DNA from 2 places in the Serratia sp. YWN4 genome. Region 2 is predicted to be linked to the other one. Evidence: predicted binding sites of a transcription regulator. Region 2 holds the regulator's gene; the other holds the start of a gene.
The links. Region 2 encodes PhoB, which activates phosphate uptake and scavenging genes when phosphate is short. Its sites were predicted from a motif close to CTGTCATAAAACTGNCNNAT; they were not measured.
Positions count from the first base shown of each region.

Region 1: the regulator PhoB is predicted to act here: its motif matches at 3,425-3,444, upstream of glpT (glycerol-3-phosphate transporter).

Region 1 covers NZ_CM147696.1:5,235,868-5,245,392, reverse strand. Annotated here, with positions in the region: gene ACX9GT_RS24150 (hypothetical protein) at 1-200, opposite strand, end outside; gene glpQ (glycerophosphodiester phosphodiesterase) at 735-1,826, opposite strand; gene glpT (glycerol-3-phosphate transporter) at 1,916-3,268, opposite strand; gene glpA (anaerobic glycerol-3-phosphate dehydrogenase subunit A) at 3,634-5,283, shown strand; gene glpB (glycerol-3-phosphate dehydrogenase subunit GlpB) at 5,273-6,544, shown strand; gene glpC (anaerobic glycerol-3-phosphate dehydrogenase subunit GlpC) at 6,541-7,740, shown strand; gene ACX9GT_RS24120 (DcrB family lipoprotein) at 7,780-8,337, opposite strand; gene ACX9GT_RS24115 (7-cyano-7-deazaguanine/7-aminomethyl-7-deazaguanine transporter) at 8,474-9,139, opposite strand; gene tusA (sulfurtransferase TusA) at 9,360-9,525, shown strand, end outside.
Region 2 covers NZ_CM147696.1:1,233,589-1,243,113, reverse strand. Annotated here, with positions in the region: gene proY (proline-specific permease ProY) at 1-1,245, opposite strand, end outside; gene brnQ (branched-chain amino acid transport system II carrier protein) at 1,317-2,639, opposite strand; gene ACX9GT_RS05795 (PstS family phosphate ABC transporter substrate-binding protein) at 3,145-4,092, opposite strand; gene phoR (phosphate regulon sensor histidine kinase PhoR) at 4,108-5,424, opposite strand; gene phoB (phosphate response regulator transcription factor PhoB) at 5,449-6,138, opposite strand; gene sbcD (exonuclease subunit SbcD) at 6,357-7,586, shown strand; gene sbcC (exonuclease subunit SbcC) at 7,583-9,525, shown strand, end outside.

The DNA of each region.
Region 1 (9,525 bases), 1.5 Mb from region 2:
AGCACACCGTGCGCAATGATGAGTTCCAGTTGTTCCGCATCGGTAATGCCGGACTCGGTGAGCCAGTCGCCGCCGATAATCAGTTCGCCGTTATCCCGCACCCAATCCGCACCCAGGTCGGGACGGTCTTGGCTGGGTATATTCGCCCCTTCGGGGCAGCTGCAAGCAGCGTTCAACTTTGCCTGTGGCAAAGTTGTCACACAGCGCTTCCCATGCGGCTTCGTCGGTGACGACAGTGATCCAGAGCCGGTGATGCTGGAGCGTCAGTTGTAACGGGGTGCCAGCGGTAAATCCGAGCCTAGCCAACGTAGCGCCTTCAATCATCAGTTCCGGGATTGGTTGAGGGGTAAAGGTGATGTTCATGCGTTCCCCTCATTGGCGGGCGCGGTGCGGATAATCAACTGGCCGTGTTCAGTGGCACTGGGTAAATACTAATGCTTCCAGCCAGCGGCCCTTGATGGTCAGTTGCGAAAGCGGGTTGGGCCTGTCAAACCGGGCTAGACCTAAAATTGGGTGTCAGCCTGACGCCACAGCAGGTCGCAGCATTGGACAAGAGCATCGTTTAGTGGGAACCGGTGACGGCCAACGGTCAGACGGAACTGGCACCTAAGCTGTATCCGTCGAGCAAGGATACGGTGAGTCAGTCACAGCGTAGCGCCGTGCCAGTGGTAATGTACTAACGCCCCAAAATAGCAGTGCTCCGCAATAACTGGCGGAGCACTGTTCAGGGGCGGTTATTTGTGTAACTTGTGCTGTTGCAGGAACTGTACGCCTTTGTCTGGGAAGTCGGTGAACAGGCCGTCAACGCCTGCATCAATGTAGAAAATCTTCAGCATATCGTTGAAATCCTTGGCATAAGACGGAACCTGACCAGGATCGGCACGGAAGGTGTACGGGTGGATCTGCAAGCCCTGCTGCTTGGCCTCTTTCGCCAGGGTGGTCAGCTCAATGTGGCCAGGGGTTGAGGTGCTTTTCACAATCATTGGATACCATGGGCCAATGCCATCGGCATATTTGGCCAGCTTGGCGGCGGCACCAGGTTCATACATCCAATCGTAGTTGTACGGCGTCAGGCTACCATCCGGGTGGATCACCATCGTTTCGCTCACCTTCTGATCGCCGGTATTGGTGATCAACTGTACCAGTTTGATGTCCATGTTCATCGCCGGTAACAGCTCTTTCTTCACCCGCTCTAAATCCGGCGCATCAAAGCTTTGCAGGTAAGCCTTGTCGTCTTTTTTGGTGTAACCGTAGGATTTCAGCACTTCCAGCACGGCTTTGGAGATATCCTTGCCTTCAATTTTGTGGAACCAAGGCGCCTTGGTTTCCACGTAGATGCCAATATCCTTGCCGGTTGAGTGATTCATCCCCTGAATCATCTCAATCTCATCTTGCAGCGTATGGATGCGGAAATCAGATTTCCACATCGGGAAACGGTTAGGGAATTTCTGCTGCTGCACGCCGTCTTTAACCAAAAACTCTTCGGTGAACTTCAGCGACTGGATCTCGGCCAGGGTGAAGTCGATGGCGTAATAGCGGCCATCTTTACGTTTACGATCGGGGAACTTCTGCGCCACGTCGGTCACGCGGTCAAGGAAGTGATCGTGCAGGACGATCAGTTTATCGTCCTTGGTCATGACCACGTCCTGCTCCAGATAGTCCGCGCCTTGGGCGTAGGCCATCGCCTTGGCAGGCAGCGTGTGCTCCGGCAGGTAACCGCTGGCACCACGGTGGGCGATGACCAGTTTATCCGCAGCCTGCGCAACGCTGAGCATGGAAGTGGCGAGAATGATCCCTGCCAGCAGGGCTTTGGTTTGAGTTCTCATTCGCATTCTATAATCTCCATTTTATAGGCAGAGGTAAGTAAAAAGGCCGCAGAAAGCGACCTTTAAATCGTGCAAAAAGATTGTGACAATTAACCGCGTTTGGCTGCGATATCAGCGTGATGTTTCTTCTCGCTGATCATGGTCAGCAACAGCAGGATGACTGCGCCGATGCTGCCGCCGATCATCACCATAAAGCCGCCGTCCCAGCCGAAATAGTCAACGGTGTAACCGACGATGGCGCTGGCGGCAACCGAGCCACCCAGGTAGCCGAACAGGCCGGTGAAGCCCGCAGCGGTACCCGCGGCTTTTTTCGGTGCCAGTTCCAGCGCATGCAGGCCGATCAGCATGACCGGGCCGTAAATCAGGAAGCCGATGGTGATCATACAGGCCATATCGATGCCCGGATTACCCACCGGGTTCAGCCAGTAAACGATGGTAGCGATGGTGACCAGCACCATGAAGAACACCCCGGTGGCACCACGGTTGCCTTTGAATACCTTATCCGACATCCAACCGCACAGCAGCGTGCCTGGAATACCGGCGTATTCGTACAGGAAGTAGGCCCAGGATGATTTATCCAGCGCGAAATGTTTGACTTCTTTCAGGTAGGTCGGCGACCAGTCGAGGATGCCGTAACGCAACAGGTAGACAAAAACGTTGGCGATGGCGATATACCACAACAGCTTGTTCGGCAGGACGTACTGCATGAAGATCTGCTTGGCAGTCAGTTCTTCTTCTGCTTTATCGCTGTAATCATCCGGGTAGTCGTTTTTGTATTCTTCAATCGGTGGCAGGCCAACAGACTGCGGGGTATCACGCATCAGGGCGAAGGCGATCATCGCCACCAGGATCGCACCGAAGGCAGGCATATACAGCGCCGCTTTCCAGTCGTTGAACCACGCCATCCCCAGCAGGAACAGCAGCGGCGGCAGACCGCCACCCACGTTATGAGCGCAGTTCCACACCGAAACGATACTGCCGCGCTCTTTCTGCGACCACCAGTGCACCATAGTGCGGCCACACGGTGGCCAACCCATGCCCTGGAACCAGCCACACAGGAACAGCAGCACAAACATCACCGCAATGCTGGAGGTGGCCCAAGGCACAAAGCCCATAAACAGCATCACTGCGGCCGACAGGATCAGGCCTGCGGGCAGGAATACGCGTGGGTTAGAACGGTCGGAAACCGACCCCATGATGAACTTGGAGAAGCCATAAGCGATGGAAATCCCTGACAGCGCAAAGCCCAGGTCCCCACGGCTGAAACCTTGCTCGATCAGATACGGCATCGCCAGGGTGAAGTTTTTACGCACCAGATAGTAGGCGGCGTAACCGAAGAAAATCCCCATAAAAATTTGCCAGCGCAGCTTACGGTAGAGCGGATCTACCTTATCGACCGGCACACGGGAAATGTGTGCTGCTGGCTTAAAAATACTCAACATGAGCGCCTCCGATGGCTTTATCAGTTATTACATCAGCAGGAAACGGATGTCCTGAAGATGATCGAGCGGATACCAGAATTAAGTGTTGTCAAATTGTTCCATAACGAGCGTCATCCTAGTCAAAACCCTGGGGTTCCATTGTGATGAATGGCGCAATTGTTACACTTTTATGAAACATCGGCGGATTCTGCGCGATTGGTTAACATTTTGAAATGAGTAAACAGCAAAAACTTGTGATTTTGATCACATTTGTGGTTTTTTAAGGTCATTTTACTTTCGTTTTTTGTTCGTTATTGTTCCTTATCAAACAAAGTCCTTAATAAATGTGTACCAATAGGATGATAACCATAGGCTCAGGGGGCGTGATGAGCAACAACTCACCAGTGACCGAAACGGATGTGATCATTATTGGCGGCGGGGCGACCGGCGCAGGGATTGCCCGTGACTGCGCGCGGCGCGGGCTGCGCTGCGTTTTGCTGGAGCGGCATGACATCGCCACCGGGGCGACCGGCCGTAACCATGGGCTGCTGCACAGCGGAGCGCGCTATGCGGTGACCGACGGTGAATCGGCCCGCGAGTGCATTGAAGAAAACCGCATACTGAAACGCATTGCCCACCATTGCATCGAACCTAGCGATGGCCTGTTTATTACCCTGCCGCAGGATTCGCTGGCGTATCAACAGCAGTTTATTGCCGCCTGCCTGAATGCCGGGATTAATGCCGAAGCGATCGAACCCCAGCAGGCGCTGCGTCTGGAGCCTGCTGCTAACCCGACGTTGATCGGTGCCGTGCGGGTGCCGGATGGCACTGTCGATCCTTTCCGGCTGACCGCCGCCAATATGCTGGATGCGCGTGAGCATGGTGCGCAGGTTCTCACCTATCATCAGGTCATCGGTTTACTGCGCACGAGCGATCGTGTCACCGGCGTGCGCGTTTTCGACCATAAAAATGCGCGTCAATACGACATTCATGCGCAGGTGGTGGTGAATGCCGCCGGCATTTGGGGCCAACAGATAGCAGAATATGCCGATCTGCGGGTGCGCATGTTCCCGGCCAAAGGGGCGCTGTTAATCCTCGGCCATCGCATTAATAACATGGTGATTAATCGCTGCCGCAAACCGGCAGACGCCGACATTCTGGTGCCGGGAGATACTATCTCGTTGATCGGCACCACCTCTACCCGCATTGATTACGACCAGATCGACAACATGGTAGTTACCCCGCAGGAAGTGGACGTGCTGATCCGCGAGGGTTCGCTACTCTCACCAATACTGGCGCAAACCCGCATTCTGCGTGCCTATGCTGGCGTACGGCCACTGGTGGCGCGCGATGACGATCCTTCCGGGCGTAACGTCAGCCGTGGCATTGTGCTGCTCGATCACGCGGAACGTGACGGGCTGGAAGGTTTTATCACCATTACCGGCGGCAAGCTGATGACCTACCGGCTGATGGCGGAATGGGCGACCGACAAAGTGTGCGCCAAACTGGGTATCAACAGCCCTTGCACCACGGCGGAAGTGGCGTTGCCGGGTTCCCGCCAGTCGGCGGAAGAAACGGTGCGCAGCGTGGTATCGCTGCCAGCGAGCATCCGGGGTTCGGCGGTTTATCGCCACGGCGATCGCGCAAGCCAGATTCCGTCGGGCGATCGGCTGGATAACAGCCTGGTGTGCGAATGCGAGGCCGTGACCGCCGGTGAAGTCCGCTATGCGGTGAACTCCCTGACCGTTAATAACCTGGTCGACCTGCGCCGCCGCACCCGCGTTGGCATGGGCACCTGCCAAGGGGAACTGTGCGCCTGCCGTGCTGCCGGGTTACTGACGCACTTTAACGTCGCTACGCCGCAGCAATCCATTGCGCAACTCTCTCACTTCCTCAATGAACGCTGGAAAGGTGTGCGGCCTATCGCCTGGGGCGATGCGTTGCGGGCCAGCGAATTCACCAGTTGGGTTTATCAGGGGCTGTGCGGGCTTGATGCGCGCGGTGACCAGCAGCAGGAGGCCGATGATGCAATTTGATGTGGTAGTGATTGGCGGCGGGCTGGCCGGGCTGAGCTGCGCCATCCGTTTGGCCGAGCAGGGCAAGCGTTGCGCGGTGGTCAGCTCTGGCCAGAGCGCGCTCTATTTTTCTTCCGGATCGCTCGATCTGCTGGCGCAATTGCCCGATGGCACGGCGGTGGAATCACCGTTGGCGGCTTTACCAGCGCTGGCGCAGCAGGCTCCGCAACACCCTTATAGCTTGATGGGTGCCACCCGCGTCGCTGCGCTGGCCGCAGAAGCGGCGCAGTTGCTGGCGCGCTGCGGCGTGCAAATGCAGGGCAGCAGCGAGCGCAATCATCTGCGCATCACGCCGCTCGGTACGCGCCGCGCCACCTGGCTCAGCCCGCAGGCGATCCCGATCACCGTACTTGGCGGCATTTTGCCATGGCGCAAGATCGCGGTGCTTGGCATCGAAGGCTTCCTGGATTTTCAACCGCAGATGGCGGCCAGCTCGCTGGCCGAGGAACAGGGGGTGAGAGCCGAGGTCGCTTCGCTGCATTTACCGCTGCTGGATCGGCTGCGCAATAACCCTAGCGAGTTCCGCGCGGTGAATATCGCCCGCGTGCTGGATGTGCCAGAGAATTTGGCCGTGCTGACGGAAGAGATCAAACGCCAGGCGGGTGAGGCAGAAACCATCTTCCTGCCCGCTTGCCTGGGGCTGGAAAACGATCGGCCACTGGCGGCGCTGCGCGAGGCGCTCGGTAAACCGGTGTTCCTGTTGCCGACGCTGCCCCCTTCGGTGCTCGGCATGCGGCTACACCAGGCATTGCGCCAGCGTTTGCAGCAACTGGGTGGCGTATTTATGCCGGGGGATACCGTGCTGCGGGCGGATTTTGACGGGCAACGTATTCGCGGCCTGTATACCCGCAATCACACCGATATCCCGCTGCGCGCACAGCAGGTGGTGCTGGCCAGCGGCAGCTTCTTCAGCAATGGGCTGGTGGCGGAGTTTGACGGCATCCGTGAACCGGTGTTCGGCCTCGATGTTTACAGCCAACCCCAGCGTGAAGAGTGGAGCCGCAGCGATTTGTTCGCGCCGCAACCCTACTTGCAATTTGGCGTGCAGACCGATGCCAGTTTACGTGCGCTCAAGCAAGGGCAGGCGATCGCGAATCTGTACGCTATCGGGGCCGTCACCGCGGGCTACGATCCGTTGCAGCAGGGCTGCGGAGCCGGGGTATCGCTGATAGGTGCGCTGTATGTGGCACAACAGATTGCTATGCAGGAGGTATCGGCATGAGCCTGTTAAAAGACAACAGCTTTGAGAGCTGCATTAAATGCACGGTGTGTACCACCTATTGCCCGGTGGCCAAGGTCAACCCGCTCTATCCGGGGCCGAAGCAGGCCGGGCCGGATGGCGAGCGCCTGCGGCTGAAAGATCCGGCGCTGTATGATGAGGCGCTGAAATACTGCACCAACTGCAAACGCTGCGAAGTGGCGTGCCCATCCGAGGTGAAAATCGGTGATATTATTCAGCGCGCCCGTGCCAATTTCAGCCAGAAAAAGCCGACGCTGCGCGATGCCATTCTCAGCCACACCGATATTATGGGCTCGTTGTCGACGCCGTTTGCGCCGATCGTCAATGCCACCACCGGGCTGAAACCGGTGCGTATGCTGCTGGATAAAGCGCTGAAGATCGATCACCGGCGTGAACTGCCAAAATACTCTTTCGGCACCTTCCGCCGCTGGTATCGCCAACAGGCGCAGCAGCAACAGCGTTATAGCGAACAGGTGGCGTTTTTCCACGGTTGCTTTGTCAATTACAACCATCCGCAGCTCGGTAAAGATCTGATCAAGGTGTTCAACGCCATGGATATCGGCGTGCAACTGCTGAAACGTGAGAAATGCTGCGGTGTGCCGCTGATTGCCAATGGTTTTATCGAACAGGCTAAAAAACAGGCCAAGGTGAACGCCGAATCCTTGCATGATGCGGTGCTGGAGCGCGGTATTCCGGTAGTCGCCACCTCTTCGAGTTGCACCTTTACCCTGCGCGATGAATATCCGCATCTGTTGGGGGTCGATACCTCGGCGGTGCGCGAACGGGTGGAACTGGCAACGCGCTATCTCTATCGCCTGCTCAGTCAGGGGCGCAGGTTGCCGCTCAAGCACACGCCGCTGCGCGTGGCTTACCATACGCCGTGCCATATGGAAAAAATGGGCTGGACCGCCTACACGCTGGAGCTGATGCGGCAGATCCCAGGTTTAGAACTGGTGGTGCTGGAATCGCAATGCTGTGGGATCGCCGGGACTTACGGCTTCAAGTCGGAGAACTATGAAACCTCGCAGGGCATTGGTGCTTCGTTGTTCCGTCAGATCGAAGAGAGCGGCGTGGATAGGGTGATTACCGACTGCGAAACCTGCAAATGGCAGATCGAAATGTCGACCAGTAAGCGCTGCGAACATCCGATCACCCTGCTGGCGCAGGCGCTGGGGTAAGAATTAAAGGGGCCGGTACAAGCACCGGCCCTGGCAAGATTAAGGCTGTAACTTCAACGAACTGATAATGCCTTCGGCTTCGCTTTGTGCCTGCTGCTGGTTATCCGCTGGCAGCGTGACCTGAATAGTCAGCAACTGGTTACCCAGCTCACCGAACAGGATCGACGAGTAAGCCTTTTGGCCGCTGCTGGTAATGATGCTGTCCAGTTGGCGCAATGACACCCCGTTGATATCGATGACTTTATTGGTGATAACCTGGAGGTTGGCATCGCGTGAGCGCTGCTGCTGTTCCATGTTCTGGGCCAGAGTTTCCAGACTGTCTGCTGGTTTATCACCCAGGATGATGATCAATGCACGCTGGCCGGTGCTGTCGGCGAAGACGTGGCGGTTATTAGATTGCTGGCTCAGCTTGCTGCTCTGATCCGCCATGCCGTTTGGCAGGGTAAAGGTCAGTTTGCCATCCAGTAAGCTCACCGCTTGGTTGGCTGTTGTACTCGCGCTGCCGTTGACCGGCTCTTTATTGTCTTTGGCACCGTCACAGGCCGCAAGGCCAAGCACTAACAGGCTGATACCCATCAATTTTGCTACTTTACGCATGGGGCTTCCTTATTCCTTCACAGGTAGGGGGGTTGTCGCGTATGGCACCGTATTCCAGGCTGAAATGCAAGGCGGATGTTGTCACAAGGCTTGTTTGCGCAGTAGCGGGGCAGCCGAGCCACCCCTGATCAGCGGATTAATTCGGCTGTAACTGGCCGTCTTGCTGGCGCGATGCCAGGCGTTTGAGCAGCATGTTTAGCAGCACGCCGTACATCGGCAGGAAGAACAGCATGCAGATCAGCACTTTGAAGCCGTAATCGACCAGCGCAATCTCCACCCAGTTGGCGGCCATAAAGGGATCGCTGCTTCTATAGAAAGCGATAAAGAAGAACGCCAGCGTATCGCTGATATTGCCGAGGAACATCGCCGCTGCCGGAGCGAGCCACCAAGTGCGGCGTTGGCGCAGGCGGTTGAAGACATACACATCCAGGATCTGGCCCAGCACGTAGGCCATAAAGCTGGCGACGGCGATGCGTGCCACAAACAGGTTAAAGTGGGTCAGTGCGCCCAAACCCTGCCATTCCCCCTGAAAAGTGATGGTGGAGATCACATAGGAGATAAACAGCGCGGGGATCATCACGGCAAGGATAATTCTGCGCGCCAGCGGGGCACCGAAGATCCTGACCGTCAGATCGGTTGCCAGGAAGATGAACGGGAAAGTAAACGCCCCCCAGGTGGTATGGAAACCGAAAATACCGATCGGCAACTGCACCAGATAGTTACTGGAGGTAATGATGGCAATATGGAATAACGATAGCCAAACCAACGCGGTAACGCGCTGTTGAGCGGTAAACGAATACATGATGTGGCCTTTTTAAGTTGGGGTGAGGGAACCCATATTTAACGGTAGAGATTTTACCTGCGCGGCGCATATTACGCGTTTGCGCAACCAATGCAACTTAAGTTGTGGTTAAATTTCACGCAAACGATAACCTGTGTTGCACAGAAAAACCACTGGCGTAAACTATATGCCAGTGAGATCCGGCGAGCCTTCGCCGATCGTTTTTGATCGAGAACAATGCATGACTGATATCTTTACCCAGGCAGACCAGACGCTCGACGCGTTAGGCTTGCGCTGCCCGGAACCGGTAATGATGGTGCGTAAAACCGTGCGCCATATGGACAACGGTAAAACGTTGCTGATTATTGCCGACGATCCGGCCACCACCCGCGATATTCCGGGTTTTT
Region 2 (9,525 bases):
GGCAATCACTGATGTAAACACGCCGCCACGCAGCGGGAAGTCCAACTTCTTCACCTGGTCTTTGCTCAAGCTGCGGCGGAAAGCGATCTGCGAGATCAGGATCATAATCCACACCCACACGGTAGCAAAGGTCGCCAGTGAGGCAATCACCAGGAATACGTCCTTCGGCATCACATAGTTGAGGTATACGGCAATCAGCAGCGCCGCCATCATCACCACTACCGTCACCCACGGAATACCGTGTTTGGAGATTTTACTGAATACCTTCGGTGCATGGCCCTGCTCTGCCAAGCCGTGCATCATACGGCCAACGCCGAACACATTGCTGTTGATCGCCGACAGCGACGCGGTGATCACCACAAAGTTAAGGATGCCTGCCGCCATGGTGATCCCCATGTGCTGGAAGGTAAGAACAAACGGGCTGCCGCTGGTGCCGACCTGGTTCCACGGGTAGATCGACATGATGACAAACAGCGTCCCTACATAGAACACCAGAATGCGCCATGGCACCGAGTTGATCGCCTTCGGGATCGACACTTTCGGATCTTTGGCTTCACCGGCAGTAATACCGATAATCTCGATGCCACCATAGGCAAACATCACCAGTTGCAGCGACAGCAGCATGCCGATAAAGCCGTTGCTGAAGAAACCGCCGTTCGTCCACAGATTGCTAATACCGGTCGCTTGGCCGCCGTTGCCAATGCCCCAGATAATGATACCGACACCGGCTGCGATCATGACGATAATGGTGGCCACTTTGAAGAAGGAGAACCAGAACTCCAGCTCACCAAACACCTTCACGCTCATCAGGTTAATCGCACCGATGATCAGCACAATGCTCAATACCCAGATCCAGTGCTGCACCTCGGGGAACCAGACGCCCATATAGATGCCGAACGCCGTCACGTCGGCAATGGCGACGATCAGGATTTCAAAGCAGTAGGTCCAACCGGTGATATAACCGGCCATCGGGCCAAGGTAATCTTGGGCATAGCGTGAGAACGAACCTGCCTGCGGGTTGTTGACCGACATTTCGCCCAGTGCGCGCATGATGATAAAAGCGATGATACCGCCGATCAGGTAAGCCAGCAGAACGCTGGGGCCTGCCATGCGGATGGCTTCTGCGGAACCGTAAAATAAGCCGGTACCGATAGCGGAGCCGAGGGCCATAAAGCGAATGTGGCGCGTACTGAGGCCACGCTTCAGCTTGTTGGCCGGTGCTGCGGTGGATGACTGTTGTTGCATGGAAATGACCTGTCCCTTTAAACGAACAAAAGCCACGGACAAGTCCGTGGCCCAAAGTTAAGACCGCAGGTTTATGAGTGCACAGTCACTTCGCGGCTGCGTGCAAAAACCCGATCATAAATTGCGACCAGCGCCAACATCAGCAGCGAAGGTGGCAACCATGCCAAACCCTGCACCGCCAGCGGCAGATTATCGGTCCAGGCTGGCATCAGATGCTGGAAGCTGGACGCTTTCACGGCGTCAAGAATACCAAACAACAGGCTGACTAACATCACCGGCGCAACAATTCGCGAACTACTGTTCCACCAGCGCAGAGTGAAGCTCAGCACTACCAGCACGATGCAAGGGGGATAAATTGCGGTCAGCACCGGGATCGAGATCTTAATCAGATGGCTCAGACCAAGGTTGGAAACCAACATCGAGAACAGGCCCAGAATAAACACCAGCGTCTTGTAAGAGAACGGCAGGTACTGCTCAAAGAACTCGGCGCAGGCGCAGGTCAGGCCCACCGCCGTGACCATGCAGGCAATAAAGATCAGCGCCGCCAGGAAGAAACTGCCTAAGCCGCCAAAGGTATTCTGCACATAAGCATGCAGGATCACCGCGCCGTTGGTGGCATCAGGCACCAACACGCCGCTGCCGGAACCCAGTTTGAACAGGCTCAGATACACCAGCGTCAGGCCGATACCGGCGATCAAACCCGCCAGAATAGTGTAACGGGTCAGCAGACCGGCATCTTTCACCCCACGCGAACGTGCAGCGTTGACGATCACGATGCCGAACACCATCGCCCCGAGCGTATCCATGGTCAGGTAACCATTCACGAAGCCGGAGGAGAAAGGCACGCTCTGGTAAGCCTCTACCGCCGGGATCGGTGCCCCGGCAGGCCACACCAGCGCGGCAATACCCAGAATAGCCAGCGCCACCATCTTCAGCGGAGCCAGAATATGGCCCACGGTATCGAGCAGGCGGCCCGGATACAGCGAGATACCGATCACCAGCGCGAAATAAACCAGGCTGTAGATAAACAGCGGCAGAGGGCCATCACCGGTCAATGGGGCAATACCCACTTCAAAGGAAACGGTGGCAGTACGCGGGGTAGCAAACAGCGGGCCGACGGCCAGATAGCACACCGTCGCCAGCAGTAAACCCGCGCTGCGGCCAATCGGCGAACTCAGTGCATCAACACCGCCACCCACGCGCGCCAGCGCGATCACCGTCATCACCGGCAAACCCACGGCGGTGATCAGGAAACCCAGTGCCGCAGTCCAAACATGCTCGCCGGACTGCAAACCCACCATCGGCGGGAAGATAATGTTCCCGGCACCGACGAACAAGGCGAAGGTCATAAACCCCAACGCCAGAATATCTTTTGATGTTAAACGCTGACTCATAGGATGTTGTGTTGCCTGTAAAAATGAATAAATTTCCGCCAGTGTGGTGGCAAAATGCCTGAATGAGGTTGCTGGCCTGCCATTGCATCAAGAAACCAATAAGCACAAAAAACGCACAATACCTGGCGTTTCGTCCTGGCTCGCAAGATGACCACTCATGATGATGGGCAGAGTTTTAGAAGTTATATCCCCGGCAGATTTCAGGCTGTAGCCAACGGCAACCGGCTTGAAAGACCAAAGGGTGAATGGAGGTTTAGTCCAGCAACGGGGGCTAAGTTAAGCGTTTATAGCGCCAAAAGACAAGATGCAGCGAAGAAAGCAGAGCGATCGTCCAGATAATATTTTGCAGCCAGTCGATCGTAGGGGTTATCAATAAATATGCACTACATGATTTGTATTATCTTTAAGCAACAATCTCACAGAGTGTGAAACATAGCATTAAATATTGCGCGACAACGCCAAAAACCGATCATTCAATGCGTGTTATGCGCTCAGTTTTTGCCACTCAACGGGCCTGCTCCAGCCCCAGCATCATGCGCGTTTTGCGCAACGTATCCGGGGGTAACGGCAGATAACCGTCGTGATTCACCAACCTCTGCCCCTGCACCGAAAGCACGCGATCAAGAAACGCGGCGGTCAGCGGTTCCAGCGGTTGGTTAGGCGCTTTATTGATGTAGATATACAGATAACGCGCCAGCGGATAGCTACCGTTGCGCACATTGGTTTCCGTCGGGGCCACGTAGTTGTTGCCTGATTCCGCCAGCGGCAACAAGCGCACGCCGCTGGCACGAAAGCCAATGCTGGCATAGCCGATGCCGCTTAACGATCCCGCCACCGCCTGCACCACCGAAGCCGAGCCGGGCAACTCGTTCACCCGCGCCATAAAATCACCGCCACACAGCGCGCGCAGCTTGAAATAGCCGTAAGTGCCAGAAGCGGAATTGCGGCCAAAACGTTGCAAAGTGCGCTGTGCCCAACTGCCCTGTAACCCCAGTTGGCCCCAGCGCTGAATCGCGGTGTTTTCGCCACAGCGGCGGGTGGAAGAAAAGATCTGATCGAGCTGCTGCAAATTCAGCCCACGCAACGGATTGTCCTGATGCACCAACAGCACCAGCGCATCAACGGCCACCGGCACCGCCAGCGGCGGATAGCCATAGCGCTGCTCAAACGCCGCCACTTCCGCCGCTTTCATCGGCCGGCTCATTGGCCCCAGTTGCGCCGCGCCCGCCGCCAAGGCGGTCGGGGCCGTTGAGGATCCGGCGGCCTGAATTTGCAGGTTAACGTTAGGATAGTGCTGGCTGAAATCCTGCCCCCACAGCGCCATCAGATTAGCCAGCGTGTCGGAACCGGCGCTGGAGAGATTGCCGGAAAGCATGCCGTCCGGCTGCGCCAACGCACCAGGGCTGAGCAACAGCATCAGGCAAAACAGCAATCCTTGGGTGAGTCGGGCCATAACCAAGTCCACGCGTTAATTTTTCACCGCATTCTCTGACAAAGCGGCGGGCACAATCAACCGATTAGGCAAGGTAAAGATGAAACGCGTGCCGATACCGGGTTCACTCAATATTTCCAGCCGTGAATCATGGTGGCTGAGCGCATGTTTGACGATCGCCAGCCCCAGCCCGCTGCCGCCGGTCTGGCGCGAACGCGCTTTATCAACGCGGTAGAAACGTTCGGTCAGCCGTGGGATATGTTCAGCAGCAATGCCCGGCCCGCTATCGCTCACCTGGAACTGCGCGCCCTGCGGCGTTTGCTGCCAGCTCACTTCAAGATGGGTGCCCGGCGGCGTATGGTTAACCGCGTTGTACACCAGGTTGGATACCGCACTGCGCAGTTGATCCTCGTTACCAAACACTCTGAGGTTTTCATTGATCCGGAAGCTGATCGCATGATTGCCATTGCTGAGCGACTGCGCCTCACGCTGTAACACCCGCAGCATCAGCGGAATATCGACCTTCTCATTCATATCAACGTTAGGTGCCGCCTCGATGCGCGACAGCGTCAGCAACTGCTTCACCAGCCCGTCCATACGCTTGGTTTGCTCTTGCATAGTGCTCAGCGCTTTGCCACGCAGTGAACCGTCGAGTTCCTGATCGCTCATCATCTCCAGGTAGCCTTGCAGCACCGTCAGCGGGGTACGCAGCTCATGGCTGACGTTGGCGAAGAAGTTACGACGAGCGCCCTCCAACTGGCGCATCTGGGTGACATCACGCGCCACCATCAGCAGTTGCCCTTCGGAATAGGGCATCACGCGGAATTCGACAAAGTGCTCATTATTCAGTTGCAGCGTCAGCGGCTTGGAGAATTCCTGCTGTTGCAGATATTGGCTGAATTCCGGATAGCGCAGCAGGTTGAGGATATGTTGGCCGTTGTCCTCCGGCCAGCGGAAGCCCAGCAGGTGCTGTGCCAAACCGTTACACCAGAAAATATTGCCTTCAACGGTGGTCATCACTACCGCATCGGGCAAAGATTCCGCCCCGCTGCGAAAGCGTTTGATCAACAGCGCCAGCTCACGGCGGCGGCGGCGGTTACGCTGCTGCATCTGATACAGGCCGTAAAACAGTGGCTCCCAGCTCCAGCGCCCCGGCGGCGGCGTCATGCTGCGATCGACCCACAGCCAGTGAGAGAGTTTGAGTTGGTTATAGAAATTCCACACCAGTGCAATCAGCACCGCAACCAGCAGGAACCAGGGCAAATAGCCAAAAATCAGCCCCAGCAGTAAAGCAGGCAAACAAAAAAGGGCCAGCTCAATCGCCAGCCTCTTCCACGATAGGCGTTCTAACACGGCATCTGCTCCAACATTGCGCGATTAATAGCGCGTTGAGAACCGGTAGCCGGTGCCCCGAACGGTTTGAACCATTTTGTCATGACCCGTGGTCTCCAGCGCCTTACGCAGCCGGCGAATATGCACATCAACGGTACGGTCTTCTACATAAACGTTAGTGCCCCAGACGTGATTAAGCAACTGTTCGCGGCTGTAAACCCGTTCCGGGTGAGTCATAAAGAAGTGTAACAGCTTGAATTCGGTCGGCCCCATATCGAGCGCCTGACCGCTCGCCATCACCCGGTGTGAGGAAGGATCCAGGCTCAGCCCTTGCATTTCAATCACTTCTTCCACTGCCATCGGTGAAATACGCCGCATCACCGCTTTGATACGCGCCACCAGCTCTTTTGGCGAGAAGGGTTTGGTGATGTAATCATCCGCCCCCACTTCCAGGCCGCGCACCCGATCTTCTTCTTCACCGCGTGCGGTCAGCATCATCACCGGGATATCGCGGGTCAGCGCTTCACGTTTCATGTGCTTGATAAACTGAATGCCAGAACCGCCGGGCAGCATCCAGTCGAGCAACACCAAATCAGGGAACGGCTCGGACAGGCGCGCAATGGCACTGTCATAATCCTCGGCTTCCAACGGTTGGTAACCATTCTGTTCCAACACAAAGCACACCATCTCACGGATCGGCGCTTCGTCTTCCACCACCAGTATGCGTTTTGCCATCGTCAATCCTGCCAATGTGTTAGCGATCTCTATCGCGCCCTTGTTGCGGCGCCATTATGCGTCAGTTTTGTGACACTTTTATGAAAATCACCACTGCCTTTGCGGCTCTAAGCATAGTGATTATTCTAACGATCAAAGAAAAATCATTTAGATGTCATAATGCTTACGTCACAACAGCGGGCATTAGCCCCTCAATTATATTTTACGCAGGGAGTATCATGCGCCTGATTCATACTTCTGACTGGCATCTGGGCCAATACTTTTTCACCAAAAGCCGCGCCGCCGAGCACCAGGGCTTCTTACGCTGGCTGATCGAACAGGTGGAACAGCAGCAGGTAGATGCGCTGATCGTCGCCGGGGATCTGTTTGATACCGGCTCCCCGCCGAGCTACGCCCGCGAACTGTACAACCGCTTTGTGGTGGAATTGCAGCGCACCGGTTGCCAGTTGGTGATCCTGGGGGGCAACCATGATTCCGTGGCCACGCTGAATGAATCGCGTGAACTGCTTTCCTGCCTGAATACGACCGTAATTGCCAATGCGCAAACGGCGATCGAATCGCAGATCCTGGTGCTGAAGCAGCGCGACGGCCAACCGGGTGCGGTGCTGTGCGCCATCCCGTTCCTGCGCCCGCGCGATCTGCTCACCAGCCGCGCCGGGGAATCCGGCACGCAAAAGCAGCAGGCCTTGCAGGAAGCCATTGCCGAGCATTACCACTCTTTGTATCAGGCCGCCTGCGCGCGCCGCGATGCGCTGGGCCTGCAACTGCCGATCGTCGCCACCGGCCACTTAACCACCGTGGGGGTGACCACCTCCGATTCGGTGCGCGATATCTACATCGGCACGCTGGATGCCTTCCCGGCGCAGGCTTTCCCGCCAGCCGACTACATTGCCCTCGGCCATATTCACCGTGCCCAGAACGTGGCCAAGTCCGAACATATTCGCTATAGCGGCTCGCCGATCCCACTCAGCTTTGACGAACTCGGCAAAGCCAAAAGCGTATTTATGGTCGACTTCGCCGACGGTGCTCTGCAACAGGTGACTGCGCTGGAAGTCCCTACCTTCCAGCCGATGCAGTTGCTCAAAGGCGATCTACAGCAGATCGAACAGCAACTGCGGCAATTTGCCGATCATCAGGGGGAATTGCCGGTTTGGCTGGATATCGAAGTCGCCACGCAGGATTACCTTAGCGATATTCAACGCCGCATCCAGCAACTGGCCGATGAACTGCCGGTCGAGGTGCTATTGCTGCGGCGCAGCAAAGAGCAACGCCGCCTGGTGATCGCCCAGCAGGACAAAGAAACCCTGAATGAACTGAGCGTTGGCGACGTATTCGAACGGCGGCTGGCGCTGGAGAGCGAAATGGCAGAACCGCGCCAGCAAAGGATGCGCCAGATGTTCCAACAGGTGGTTGAAACCTTACATCAGGATGAGGAGCACTCAGCATGAAGATCCTGAGCCTGCGGCTGAAAAACCTCAATTCGTTGCAGGGCGAGTGGAAAATCGACTTCACCGCCGAACCCTTCGCCAGCAACGGGCTGTTTGCCATTACCGGCCCGACCGGCGCGGGCAAAACCACGCTGCTGGATGCAATTTGCCTGGCGCTGTATCACCAAACGCCGCGGCTGAACGTGACGCCAAGCCAAAACGAACTGATGACGCGCCATACCGCCGAATCGCTGGCAGAAGTGGAGTTTGAGGTGAAAGGCATCGGCTATCGCGCCTTCTGGAGCCAGCGCCGCGCCAAAAACGATCCCACCGGTAACTTACAGGCTCCGAAGGTGGAACTGGCGTTACGGGAAAGCGGCAAGATCCTGGCGGATAAAGTGCGGGATAAGCTGGATCTGATCGCCTCGATTACCGGGCTGGATTTCGGCCGTTTCACCAAATCGATGATGCTGTCGCAGGGGCAATTTGCCGCATTTCTCAACGCCGACGCCAACGATCGCGCCGAACTGCTGGAAGAACTGACCGGCACCGAGATTTATGGCCGGTTGTCCGAGCGGGTATTTGAGCAGCACAAGCAGGCAAAAACCGATCTGGATGCGCTGCATCATCGTGCCAGCGGCATTGAGCTATTGAATGATGAACAGCGCCAAACCCTGGAAAACCAGCTCAGCGCCCTTAGCGCGGAGGAACAGCAGCTTAGCCAGCAGGCGCAGCAGCGCCAGCATCAGTTGAACTGGCTGCAACAGTGGCACACCGCCCAGCGGCAATTACAGGAATATCAGCAACAGCTCAACGCCGTGCAGCAGGACTACCAGCAGGCGGAACCGCAGTTGCAGCAGTTGGCGCGTAGCGAACCGGCAGAAAAGCTGCGCCCGCGGCTGGATGAGCGCAACCGCTGCCAGCAGGACAACTCAGCCCTGCAACAGCAGATCGCGCTGTTAGCGCAACAGCAGCAACAGCAACTGGTGCAAATTGTTCCGCTGCAACAGCAGTTCGAGCAGGCGCAAACCGCCAAACAGGCGCAGGTTGAACATCAACAACAGCAGCAGAACCTGATCGATAAAGTGGTGCCGCTCGACCAGCAGATTAGCCAGTTACAAAGCACCCTGGCCGAGACGCAAAAAGATCATAAGGCAAGCCAGCAGCAGCATGAAGAACAACGCCGCACGCTGGAGCAACTGACCACCAAGCGCACACAGCTTGCCACTCTGGCGGGCCAATCGCAGGCAAAGCAGGCCGAACTGACCAGCGCACTGGAGCAACAGCGGCAACAGCAGGCAGCACTGGAAACGCAATCTCCACAGGAGAAACTGCGCCTGCGCCAAACCGAGCTGGCCGAGCTGCGCCCGGTGCGCCAACAGTTGTCCAACTTGGCACTGCTGTTCCAACAAGGCCAGCAGCAGTTGGAGCAGCAACGGCTGGAGTTTGACGCGCGCCAAAAACAGTTGGCTGAGGCAGAAGCTCAGCTTGAGCAAACCCGCCAACAATACAAGCAGCACAAAAACCATCTCAATGACGTTGAGAAAACCCACGAACTGGAAAAACTGATCGTTAGCCTGGAAGCCGAGCGCGCCCGGCTGCAAACCGGCGAACCCTGCCCACTGTGCGGTTCCACCCAGCACCCGGCGATCGCCCAATATCAGGCGGTTAAGCCCTCGGAAACCGCGCTACGCCTAGCCGAGATGCGTGCAACAGACGATGCACTGCATACGCAGGGCACCGAACTGCGTGCGCGCAGTGAAAGCCTGAAAGAGCAACAGCAGCAACTACAGCAGCGGTTGCAACAGCAACAACAGCAGCAGGAACAGCATCAGCAAAGCTGGCAAACGCTCAGCGCGCCGCTGGCGTTTGATTTTACCCTGCACGACACACAGCACCTGAACGATTGGTTGGCGGCCTGCGACAGCGAAGAAAATCAAGCTCAGCAGTGGCTATTGCA